DNA from 4 places in the Rouxiella sp. Mn2063 genome. Region 4 is predicted to be linked to each of the others. Evidence: predicted binding sites of a transcription regulator. Region 4 holds the regulator's gene; each other region holds the start of a gene.
What was found. Region 4 encodes CRP, which controls carbon source genes, mostly activating them, when cyclic AMP is high. Its sites were predicted from a motif close to ATGTGANNNNNNTCACAT; they were not measured.
Positions count from the first base shown of each region.

Region 1: msrB (peptide-methionine (R)-S-oxide reductase MsrB) is a predicted target of CRP. The motif match lies at 2,203-2,220, and genes of this name have one in related genera.
Region 2: ACL9RG_RS20585 (2-hydroxycarboxylate transporter family protein) is a predicted target of CRP. The motif match lies at 2,145-2,162, and genes of this name have one in related genera.
Region 3: ACL9RG_RS05485 (nucleoside-specific channel-forming protein Tsx) is a predicted target of CRP. The motif match lies at 1,284-1,301, and genes of this name have one in related genera.

Region 1 covers NZ_JBMOUD010000006.1:97,682-100,859, reverse strand. Annotated here, with positions in the region: gene ansA (asparaginase) at 1-258, shown strand, start outside; gene pncA (bifunctional nicotinamidase/pyrazinamidase) at 527-1,165, shown strand; gene ACL9RG_RS11200 (YeaC family protein) at 1,287-1,559, opposite strand; gene msrB (peptide-methionine (R)-S-oxide reductase MsrB) at 1,666-2,079, opposite strand; gene gapA (glyceraldehyde-3-phosphate dehydrogenase) at 2,430-3,178, shown strand, end outside.
Region 2 covers NZ_JBMOUD010000020.1:26,923-30,100, reverse strand. Annotated here, with positions in the region: gene ACL9RG_RS20585 (2-hydroxycarboxylate transporter family protein) at 732-2,087, opposite strand; gene ACL9RG_RS20580 (ATP-binding protein) at 2,502-3,178, shown strand, end outside.
Region 3 covers NZ_JBMOUD010000003.1:5,542-8,719, reverse strand. Annotated here, with positions in the region: gene ACL9RG_RS05485 (nucleoside-specific channel-forming protein Tsx) at 188-1,075, opposite strand; gene ACL9RG_RS05480 (GNAT family N-acetyltransferase) at 1,436-1,903, opposite strand; gene betA (choline dehydrogenase) at 1,997-3,178, opposite strand, start outside.
Region 4 covers NZ_JBMOUD010000002.1:403,382-406,559, reverse strand. Annotated here, with positions in the region: gene ACL9RG_RS05240 (LysR substrate-binding domain-containing protein) at 1-282, shown strand, start outside; gene ACL9RG_RS05235 (OsmC family protein) at 277-702, opposite strand; gene crp (cAMP-activated global transcriptional regulator CRP) at 1,011-1,643, shown strand; gene argD (bifunctional acetylornithine/succinyldiaminopimelate transaminase) at 1,747-2,964, opposite strand; gene ACL9RG_RS05220 (aminodeoxychorismate synthase component II) at 3,106-3,178, opposite strand, start outside.

The sequences.
Region 1 (3,178 bases), on a different contig from region 4:
GATTTACTTGCCGAGCTAAAACTGGCCAGCGAGCGTGGTATTGTGGTGGTCAATCTGACACAGTGTATCTCTGGTCGCGTGGATATGGGTGGCTATGCAACAGGTAATGCCCTTGCCCATTCAGGCGTAATCAGTGGCTTTGATATGACAGTGGAAGCGGCGCTAACCAAATTGCATTACCTGTTAAGCCAGTCACTATCTGCAGAAGAGATCCGCCACCTGATGCAACAAGACTTGCGCGGTGAGTTAACAGAATAGCTAAAACATTTCGCCTAAATAATTGGGGCTGTATCAAGACGGCAAGTGAACAAGTCTCGATGAGCTTACTCAAGTAAGTGATTCGGGCGAGTGAACGCAGCCAACACAGAGACAGCCCCAAGTATGACGGATACTCCCCTAAATAATTGGGGCTGTATCAAGGCGGCAAGCGAACAAGTCCCGATGAGCTTACTCAAGTAAGTGATTCGGACGAGTGAACGTAGCCAACACAGAGACAGCCCCAAGTATGACGGGGAAAGGAGGCAAGATGACATCAGCACTACTACTGATCGACCTGCAAAATGATTTCTGCCCCGGCGGTGCGTTAGCAGTGACTGAAGGCGACCAGACTATTGCGGTTGCCAATCAGGCTATTGCGGCCTGTAGTAACGCAGGTTGGCACATCGTTGCCTCGCAAGACTGGCACCCGGAAAATCATCGCAGTTTTGCCGTGAATTCTGGGCAACAGGCCTGGACATTAGGTGAACTTGAAGGCTTGCCACAGGTATGGTGGCCAGCACACTGTATTGAACAACAATCTGGGGCCGATTTTCACCCTGAGCTTAATAAAGCGGCGATAACTTTTGTCGTACACAAAGGCCAGAATGCCGATATTGACAGCTACAGTGCCTTTTTCGACAATGGAAAATTAGCCGCTACCGGCTTGGATGAGTGGCTGCATCAACAGCAGATTACGCATCTGGTGGTGATGGGCTTAGCAACGGATTACTGCGTGAAATTCAGCGTGCTGGATGCGTTGAGTTTAGGCTATCAGGTGACATTGATAGCAGAAGGTTGTCGGGCGGTTAATCTCGCCGCGAGCGACGGTGAGCAAGCTATTCTCGACATGCAGCAAGCGGGGGCACAAATACAAACCCTGCAAACCTGGCTCAGCACATTAGCTTGATGAGACACCTTAGTTTGATGAACCACATCGGGCTGACGAATCATCCCAAGCACTAAGCGAACATTAAGAAGTGGCGCGGAGGATATTTTTCGTACCGCGCCCTCTACAGACAACAGAGAAATTATTCAGGTTTAAGGCGGATCAGTGCATCCTGGCTAAACTGTTGTTTCAACTCTTGTTTGCTTTTAGTGACAATCTGCCCGTCAGTACCGACTGTCATGTGCTGTGCATCAACATTGTGGCGGGCCTGATATAGCATCACGGCCTGCAAGCTGTATTCTTTCTGTTCCGGCGTGAGTCTTACGCCATCTGGCCATTTACCTAATTCTACCGCCAGCACTAAACGCTGGTAGATCTCAGGTGTCATCACGCCGATTAATTCGTTTACTTCCATCTTCGCTTCCCCACGTGACTTATTTTGCCCGCAGGCTATTCGTCACGTCATTGAACAGCCAAAGCTGAATCGATTTTGTCGTTAAAATTACAACACGCAACGCGTATTAGCCAGCGGTACGTTCGCCGTTCTCACCGTCGGTAAAGCTCATTGACGCAGAGTTCACACAATAGCGCTCACCGGTCGGCTGCGGACCGTCGGGGAATACATGGCCTAAATGCGCATCACACTGCGCACAGCGAATTTCTACTCGCTCCATATTGTGAGTGTTATCAGTGAGGTAGTTAATGGCGTCGTGGGTGACAGGCTGGTAGAAACTTGGCCAGCCGCAGCCTGATTCATACTTAGTATCAGAATAAAATAGCGGTGCGTTGCAGCACAGGCAGTGATAGATACCTTCGCGCTTGTTGTGCAGTAATTTACCGGTGTAAGGGCGTTCAGTCCCTCTTTCTTGCGTCACATAATGCTGGATTTCAGTTAATTGCAGGGGCTGATTGTTATTTTTAGCGTCGTTAGTCATGGTAATGATTCTCTGCTCAGTAAGAAAAGCAACTAAAATAACTGTATATTCTAACAAAAAATTAACACTAAGTCTGTCGATTTTGACCTAAACTGACTCGCTGCAACACTAACGGTTCATTGCTTGTGATTTAGATCACATATTTGAACCAACCGGTGTTTAATATCGGGCAAGAACCCCCAATATAGACAGCAACTGACTTTTAGAAACGAAACGTGCAATTTGCAAGCAATAGTGAGTCGGAGCTTTGACTTACAGCAACAATTGACACGATTCCGCTTGACGCTCAGCAAGGTTTTTGTAATTTTACAACCAACCTTTTATTCACTATAAATTAGCTGGTGGAATATATGACTATCAAAGTAGGTATCAACGGTTTTGGCCGTATCGGTCGCATTGTTTTCCGTGCTGCTCAAGAACGTTCTGACATCGAAATCGTTGCAATCAACGATCTGTTGGACGCTGACTACATGGCGTACATGCTTAAGTATGACTCAACTCACGGTCGTTTCAACGGTACCGTTGAAGTTAAAGACGGTCATCTGGTCGTTAACGGCAAAACCATTCGTGTTACCGCTGAGCGTGACCCAGCAAACCTGAAATGGAATGAAGTGAATGTTGACGTAGTAGCAGAAGCAACCGGTCTGTTCCTGACCGACGAAACTGCACGTAAGCACATCGCAGCTGGCGCTAAGAAAGTTGTTCTGACTGGCCCATCTAAAGATGACACCCCAATGTTCGTTATGGGCGTGAACCACAAAGCTTACGCTGGCCAAGAAATCGTTTCTAACGCATCTTGTACCACCAACTGCTTGGCTCCACTGGCTAAAGTCATCAACGACAAGTTCGGCATCGTTGAAGCACTGATGACCACTGTTCACGCCACTACCGCAACACAGAAAACCGTTGATGGCCCGTCTCACAAAGACTGGCGCGGCGGCCGCGGCGCATCCCAGAACATCATCCCTTCTTCTACCGGTGCTGCTAAAGCAGTAGGTAAAGTTATCCCAGAACTGAACGGTAAACTGACTGGTATGGCGTTCCGCGTTCCTACCCCTAACGTTTCTGTTGTTGACCTGACTGCACGTCTGGCAAAACC
Region 2 (3,178 bases), on a different contig from region 4:
ATAAATTAACCTGATGTGGTTATGGCTTCATTGTCTCATTCTAAATATTAGTCAGCCTATTGCTTTAAAGCTCAAATAAAGGTGGGCTTGTCAAGTTTTTTCATGCTAATTCCTCTAATCATCTTACAACTAAAAATGCGAATTAAATAAGAGTTACCTCATTCTACTTAATACTATATTTATCTACTTTGATGTAAAACTGCAACTTAAGGAATTAGCCTGCCATTATATTAAAGTATTTTATAAAATATCTAGCTGCTCCCCTTACCTTTATCACAAAGCCAATGATGAACATAATAAATTCATATATCTAATACGTTTTCATATAATGAATAAGTTTCCTTCCATATTTACGCTTTACTAAAACCGATTAATACACACTGTGAAAATCATATAATACAACCTAGATAGCATTTATTTTATACAGAGTAGTATTTCTATAACACCTAGGATTTCACATTATTTAAACTAGCCAAAATGAGGGGAGATACAAACGACAGTACAATGTAATAATACGCAGGGGTTTTAAAGATAAGGTGACTATATAGATGGGATAGTTCAGCAAACAACACAGCAGTGCTATTGTTTTATCAATATCGGGTGATATTACGCACAAAGATTTTTAGTACTTAAGGAATTAAAGTAAGACATATTAAAAATAATATGTCTTACCTCTTCAAGAAAATACATCAATTTAAGAATTGCACAAAACTCATACTAGTTGAATACTGTTAGACAAAGAACTTCGCCAGTACTAATAGCCCCACAGTGACATTAATGGCTCCACCAATACGTGTTGCGATCTGAGCAAAAGGCATTAATGGCATCCGGTTGCCGGATGTGAGGATAGCAACATCACCGGTACCTCCCTGGCCACTCTGGCAACAAGAAACGATCGCCACATCAATTGGATGCATGCCAATCTTTTTGCCCACTAAGAAACCAGTACCGACCAGCGCACAAACAGTACTGATAATTACCAGCAGATTTTGCACGGTAAATGCATCAATCAGCTCCTGCCAGGGAGTAATGGCCACTCCAACGGCGAAAAGAATCGGATAGGTTACCGCGGTGCGGAAGAACTTATAAACCACCATCGAACCATGTTGGATAGTCGGTGATACACCGTGAACCAATTTTACCGCGACGGCCGCAAACAGCATACCGACAGGAGCAGGCAGGCCAATCAAACGCTGTCCCAGCATTCCAACCATATACAGTAGAATTGCCAATAATGCGCCACATGCTAAAGCGTTGACGGTAATTTTACCGGTAAACTCTTCAACGCTATTACCAATACTGCCGTCTTTCGTTGGCATCAATGTGCCTTCACCAGTTAGATGCGGATAACGCTTACCTATTTGGTTCAGTACACCAGCCAACACAATGGCGGTCAGGCTGCCGAGCATCACTATGGGTAAAATGCGTCCTAGCGCCACACCTTGTTCCATATGCAGCAAGGTAGCGTAGCCCATAGAGAGTGGGATAGCACCTTCCCCAACGCCGCCCGCCATCATCGGCAGGATCAAGAAGAAAAAGGTCTGGAACGGCGGTAAACCCAATGCCATGCCAACCCCCATTCCCACCAGCATGCCCACGATCTCACCGCACAGCATCGGAATAAAGATGCGCAGGAATCCTTGAATCATTACCTGGCGATTCATGCTCATGATGCTGCCAACAATGATGCAGCAAATATAGAGGTAGAGAATATTGGTCGATTTGTAGAATTTAGTGGTCGACTCAACCACGACATCTGGCAACCAACCGTAATGCACCATTGCAGAGGGAATAAAGGTCGCACATATTGCCGCAGCCCCCAGCTTGCCGACTAATGGCAGACGCTTACCAAATTCACCGCAGGCGAAACCGAAGAATGCTAACGTCGCGACCATCACGACGATGTCGCTGGGCAGCTTACCGCTGAGACAGTCGAGTAGAATTAATACTCCTGCCAAAATGAAAAAAGGCAAAGGAATGATGCCGATTTTGTAGGTATCCAACACATGCCACCACTTCTCGCGTGCTGTTTTGTGAACCCCTTGTTTTTCCGCTGTGATCAGGTAGGAATCATCGGTTGTGCTCATGACATTGCCCTCTTTTATATTTGTCATAGCAGCATAGAAAAAGTCATCTTCGTCCTGATGTGACTATCATCAAATTAAAACCGCAGCGTTAAAGGTTGTTATGGTTTTTATGGTTTTAATGTTAAAAAAAAGATAAAAGTTATAATGTTTTTAGTGATTTCTTAAATAAATCAAGAAATAATAATTATTCTCAATAAAGAATCGTTAAACATTTTTCCGTCCCTGCGGCCAAGTTCACAACTCTTCTTGGCAATAGATGGCTGACTCATTACCCCGTGTTAGGCTTAATGCTATTTACCGTGGGGGCAGATAATCGATTAGTTGCTTATCAATAACCTTCGCCAGTTATACCAAGCATCCGGGATAGTGAGTTGCATTGCCTCATACATGGGCTTTTACATCATGGCAAAGAAGATGACGCTGAGATTCAGCTTTCAAATAAAATTGTTTATTAGTCTGGTCGCATTTTCTTGCCTGGTCTTAGTACTAGTCGGTGTCTTTCTATTTCGTACCATGGATCTTCAACTCCATCAGGATTTAGGCAACAGGGCCCGATTACAGGCCAGCGAAATTGCCCAGATCCCCGAATTAGCCAAATCAGTAAAAGCACGCGATATCACGGCCATTGCACAGCTGATGGATGCCATGAGTGAGCACAGTGATGCCAGTTATATGGTTATTGGCGATAGCCAGCAGAAACATCTTTATCACTCCTACTCGCCAGAAAGCGTCAATACCCCAATGATTGGCGGCGATAATGCCGAGGTTTTGGCAGGGAAAACCATTATTTCTGAGCGTAAAGGCGGCATTGGCGTCTCTTTACGCAGCAAAGCCCCCATTTTTGATGAATACCATCATGTTATCGGCATTGTCTCTGTCGGCTATCTCACCTCTTACATTGATGATATTTCGCTCAAAAAACTGGCCCAAGTCGTTTTTTTCGGCCTGTTATTGCTGCTGTCACTGTTTATCTTCTCTTGGTGGTTTAGTAAGAACTTGAAGAAACAGATGTTTTGGTTAGAGCCTCAGGAAATAGCCTCGTTAGTGCGGCAAAAACAGGCGCTGATGGAAGCAATATATGAGGGCGTTAT
Region 3 (3,178 bases), on a different contig from region 4:
TTGGCGCGCATTATGCCATAACGGAGCAAGGAGATCGCGGGAAGTTTTGGTGACAATTTAAGCGGATGACAATATTTATAGATGGCGGGATAGTCGGGACAATATCCCCATAGCAAAAGGCCGATGCTGATTAAGCATCGGCCTTTCTTATATAGACGAATGACTTGCAGAAAGTCGTGGTTAACTTTTAGAAGTTATAACCAATCACTGCGTAGTAACCCCAACCGGTAGAGTGAACGTTGAAATTACCGCTGCCGAAGTTCATTTCAGCGCCTTCAGCCCACTGTCCGCCGTTGTGGAAGTAACGACCGACCAACGAGTAATGCCAGTGGGTATAGTTCAACGACAAAATGTGGCTAGATGCGATGGAGTTATTAGAACGTGATTTGTTGCCGTTAACATCACGTGCACTATCATCACCCAGATCTGAGCCCCAGTCGAAGTTGGTGAAACCGATATAGCTTAGGTTACCGCCCCACAGTTGGGTCAACGGCACGAAGTATTTCACTTTAAAGCGATATCCGTCCCAGCTGTTCTCGTTAGCTGCACCGTAGTTTTCCCACTGGTATTTCGCATACACGTTCAGGGACAGGCTCATCGGCAAATGGGTGTCGATGTCGGTACCCAAACCCATGTACCAGGTGTTCTGGCGATTGGTGTTGTTTGAACCCATATCGTAGATGTAGTTGTTAGCGAAGTACCACTCTTTCACTGGGCCAATGCTCAGATCGGTGCCAGTCAGTTTATCGATAGAGAAACGAGGTTCAATTTCCATAAACATTGGAGAACCGTGCTTTTCCCAAATACCGGTGTCGTTACCGTTACCCGCGCCGAAGAATTTAGGCACGTCCAGGTAGCCGTAAAAATCAAACCAGTCTTTGTGAGCGAATGCTTCATATTCCAGGTAAACGTCGTTGTTCAGTTTTGGTCCGAAGCGAGTGTGATAGCTACCTACAACGTTAACACTCTGGTGCCACCAATCAGATACGTATTCACCCTGAGTATCGTTAGCAAGCGATTGCGTGCTGTATGACAAAGCGAGAAGAGCACCAGCAGCCAAGATTTTATTTTTCATTTTATTACCAGGAACAATGGGAAGGTGGCTCCTTGCCACAGGAGGTCATGTGCTCGGTTACCACGCGAAAACACAAGACTTGCGCTAACTCTCGGCATTTAAAACGTCGGTAAAAGTAACATTTCCGAACAACCTGCCAAAGAATGAGGCCATACTTTACGTTTAGGTCAAGTTTTGTCAATTTCAGTTTCATACGGATACATAGCTTATGTGATTTACGTCACATATTTAGCACTAATTGTTATAAGTATATGAAAAAGATCTGACCAGAAAAGAGGTAAAAAACGACTGGCTGTCATAAAAATCAGCTATAGGGCAACATGGTGCTGCCCCGATTGGTGCGGTGATACAAAACTAAGCTTAGGCTTTTACTTCACGACACATTTTGATGTGGGGAATACCGTCCTCGTCATAGATCTCCGAGCAGGCAACAAAACCAAAGCTGCCGTAAAACTTTTGTAAGTGTGCCTGCGCGGAGAGCACGATAGGCATTTGTGGCCAGTGTTGCGCACAGGACATCAACGCCTGTTCCATCAGTTGGTAGCCCAATTTAAGCCCACGTGCTGCGGGCGCAACAATCACCCGACCAATGGCTACCCCCTCTTCCACCCGCAAAATACGCGCATAGGCCGCCGGCTTGTCTTGTTGCCAGGCGACGATATGACGATGCTCGCCTACTAAGTCCAGCCCATCAATATCCTGATAAATACAATTCTGCTCGACCACAAATACCTCACTACGCAATGCCAAAATCGCGTAAAGCTGCGCGGCGCTAAGGGATGAGTGATGGAGATCTTGCCAGACAATTGGCGTATTTTCTGTGGTCATAGGGTGTTCCTGATAAGAAATAAAAAAGAGATAACCCGAAGATTATCTCTTTTATCATGCTCAACGGCTAACGCCGGTCACAAATTTATCGCGTTATTTTCTGGCAGGTTCTGTTCTCACCGGCGCGTCGCCCGCGACATAATAATCAGCAGTGCTTCTTGGCAATGGTGCGCGGCCACGAATTTTATCGGCGATTTTCTCGGCGATCATAATGGTGGTCGCGTTAAGGTTGCCGGTAATGATAAGCGGCATAATCGAGGCATCGACCACGCGCAGCCCTTGCATACCATGTACGCGTCCCTGACCATCAACTACCGCCATTTCGTCGCTGCCCATCTTACAAGAACATGACGGGTGGAACGCCGTTTCGGCGTTCTCACGGATGAACTGATCGAGCTGTTCATCCGTTTGCACATCAACACCTGGACTGATTTCACGCCCGCGATAAGGGTCCAGCGCTGGCTGCGCCATAATTTCGCGGGTGATACGGATCGCATCACGGAATTCATGCCAATCCTGCTCGCTCGACATGTAGTTGAACAAAATGCTCGGATGCTGACGCGGATCTTTCGATTTCACCTGTACGCGGCCGCGGCTTGGTGAACGCATCGAACCGACGTGCGCCTGGAAGCTGTGCTCCTGAATCCCTTTACTGCCGTTATAGTTAATCGCCACCGGCAGGAAGTGATACTGGATATTCGGCCATGCAAACTCTTCACGGCTGCGAATAAAGCCACCGGCCTCAAACTGATTGCTTGCACCGATGCCCGTTCCGTTGAATAGCCATTCGGCGCCAATCATCGGCTGATTGACCATTTTCAACGCCGGGTAAAGCGAAACCGGCTGCGTACAGCTAAATTGCAGGTACATTTCCAAGTGGTCTTGCAGATTCTCACCAACGCCCGGTAAATCATGTACCAATGGGATATCGAGTTTTTTGAGTAACTCTGCCGGGCCCACACCGGAACGCTGTAATACTTGCGGAGATGCAATAGCACCACTGCACAGCAGCACTTCTTTCTTCGCTCGCGCGGTAGTGGCGTTATGCGCATCCCCTTTGAAGTAACTTACGCCAACCGCACGCTTCCCTTCAAACAGGATTTTGTCGGTCAGTGCGTGGGTCACAATCGTCAGGTTGCTACGCGGTTTCGCCTGATCCAGATAACCACGAGCGGTACTTGCACGACGACCTTTTGGCGTCACGGTGCGATCCATCGGACCGAAGCCTTCTTGCTGATAACCGTTAAGATCATCAGTTCGCGGATAACCAGCTTG
Region 4 (3,178 bases):
CCCTCGCGAACGGGGCAAACGGTATTGCATAGCAACTCTCTGTTATTTGGGTTAACACTGGTGCTTAGCGCTGATTATCTTACGTTGGGAACCGCGGCCATGTTCAGACTGCCGTTGATGCAACGTATGTTCTGCCCCTTGCCAATCCCGCATCTTCCAACAGTCGAGTACAGCCTGATTTACTCACAAAAAACGCCGCTAACCTTAACGGCGCGGCGTTTTATAGAATTAGTGCGTCATCGTTGCCAGCAACTTAGCGGACAAAACGACGACCTCTTATAATGAGGTATTCGCATCCTGCGGGTTAATCACTTCAAAGCTGTGCGTAATGGTGGCGGCTTTACCCAGCATCAGCGATACCGAGCAGTACTTCTCCGCAGACAGGCTGACCGCACGTTCAACCACTTTATCGGTCAAACCAGTGCCTGTAACAATAAAATGCAGGTTGATGCGAGTAAATAAACGAGGCGCTTCTTCACGACGTTCTGAGGTCAGCTTCACCTCGCAATCCACCACATCGTTACGACCTTTTTGCAAAATAGACACCACATCAATGGCGCTACATCCACCAGCGGACATCAACAACATTTCCATTGGGCTTGGCGCTTTATCACCCGCATTTCCGTCCATCAATACCTGATGACCTGATGCGGATTCGCCTAAAAACGTCAACCCTTCGACCCACTTTACCCGTGCCTGCATCTCTTTTTCTCCCAGCGAATATTCCCCGACAGACTACCCTTTTAGCCTAAAAATGCAATGCAGGGAGATCGCCGTCATGCTGAAGCGAGACAACAGGAGACACTAGGGCAATCCTGTGTTACAAACAAAGCGACAGAAACTTATCAGCAATTTCCGGCTCCGGTTTTCATAGTGACACCCCTTTTTTGAGGGATATCGCTCCGCCTGTCGCTTGCAGTATTGCTGATCTGTTCATATGCTAAAATGGCGCTTATTTATAAAAACGCCGTACAGGGAACTCAGACGGTAATAACAGAGGATAATAGCTAATGGTTCTCGGCAAACCACAAACAGACCCTACTCTCGAATGGTTCCTGTCTCATTGTCATATACACAAATATCCATCTAAAAGTACGCTGATTCACCAAGGTGAAAAAGCCGAAACGCTTTACTACATCGTGAAAGGTTCGGTTGCCGTGCTGATCAAGGATGAAGAAGGCAAAGAGATGATCCTCTCCTATCTGAATCAGGGAGATTTCATCGGCGAGCTTGGTCTTTTCGAAGAAGGCCAGGAACGTAGCGCTTGGGTACGGGCAAAAACTGCCTGTGAAGTGGCAGAAATTTCCTATAAGAAATTCCGCCAGTTGATCCAAGTGAACCCGGATATTTTAATGCGCCTTTCCGCGCAGATGGCGAACCGTTTGCAAGTGACTTCTGAAAAAGTAGGAAATCTTGCATTCCTTGATGTGACAGGCCGTATTGCCCAAACTCTGCTTAATCTGGCTAAACAGCCCGATGCCATGACCCACCCAGATGGTATGCAGATCAAAATCACTCGTCAGGAAATCGGTCAGATCGTCGGCTGCTCACGTGAGACAGTTGGACGTATCCTCAAAATGCTCGAAGATCAGAACCTGATCTCCGCACACGGTAAAACAATTGTCGTTTACGGCACCCGTTAATTCACCGCCAGCATTTATTAACCCTGAATAAAATCTTAAAGAAAAAATGGCGCAACAGATAATTCTGCTGCGCCATTTTTATTGGACTCTTTTAAGCCAGATATTAAACGCCAACAACCTGAGCAACCGCCTGTTCAAAGCGCGCCATACCTTCCCGAATATCATCAAAATCGATCACTAATGACGGGGCAAAGCGCATCACATTTGTGCCAGCCACCAAGACCATCACGCCTTGTTCAGCCGCGGCGGCAAGGAACTCACCAGCCCGGTTTTTATAAGCTTCTGACAACTCAGCGCCGATCAGCAAGCCTTGACCTCTAAACTCCTGGAAGACCTTATATTTGTCATTGATAGCCGTCAGCGCCTGTAAGAAGGCATCACGACGTTCATCAATGCCAGCCAATACTTCTGGCGTATTAATCAAATCCAGCGCCGCTTCGGCAACCGCACAAGCCAGCGGATTACCACCGTAAGTGGTACCGTGTTTGCCCGGTGCCATTACCGAGGCGACCTCTTCGCTAGTCAGCATCGCGCTCACTGGGAAACCACCGCCCAACGCTTTGGCCGTCGTGAGGATATCTGGCGTGACGCCATAATGCATATAGCTAAACAGTTTGCCGCTGCGCCCCATTCCGCTTTGCACTTCATCAAATACCAGCAGCGCGTTATGCTCATCGCACAGGTCACGTAAACCTTGCATAAATTCTTGGGTAGCTGGCGTTACACCGCCTTCACCTTGAATCGGTTCGACGACAATGGCACAAGTGTGGGAGTCGATAACCGCTTTAACCGCGGCCAGATCATTGAAAGGTACATGGACGATATCAGCAGGCTTGGGGCCAAATCCGTCCGAATATTTTGGCTGTCCACCGACTGAAACGGTAAACAACGTGCGGCCATGGAAAGCATTGTGGAAGGCAATAATTTTGCTTTTGTAAGGGCTATGGCGAGCAGATGCGTAGTAACGCGCCAGCTTGAATGCAGCTTCATTAGCTTCGGCACCCGAGTTGGCGAAAAATACCCGGTCAGCAAAGGTGGCATCAATTAGTTTCTGTGCCAAACGCAAAGCAGGCTCATTGGTAAAGACATTGCTGACATGCCACAAGGTTTCACCTTGTTTATGCAGCGCTTCTACCAAAGCAGGATGGCAATGACCCAGTGCCGTAACGGCAATACCGCCGGCAAAATCAATATACTCAGCGCCTTGCTGATCCCAGATACGACTGCCTTTCCCCTTGACCGGAATAAACTTAGCTGGTGCATAAACCGGCAGAATAACCCGATCAAAATCACTGCGCTCTACCGCTGGCTTTTGTGCCATCCCACACTCTCCCATCCGATTTATCGTCATTACGGCAAATTATCCCGCAAAGACAAATGAAAAATTACTCACAAAATATGAATAAAAAATCAAAATCAGGCAATAGAAATCAGTGCAATTTAAGAATTAATTATTAACTCATTAAATTTTAAGGAAATTATCGAGAAGTTGATGCCCCTGCTGGCTCAAAATGCTTTCAGGGTGGAATTGGACA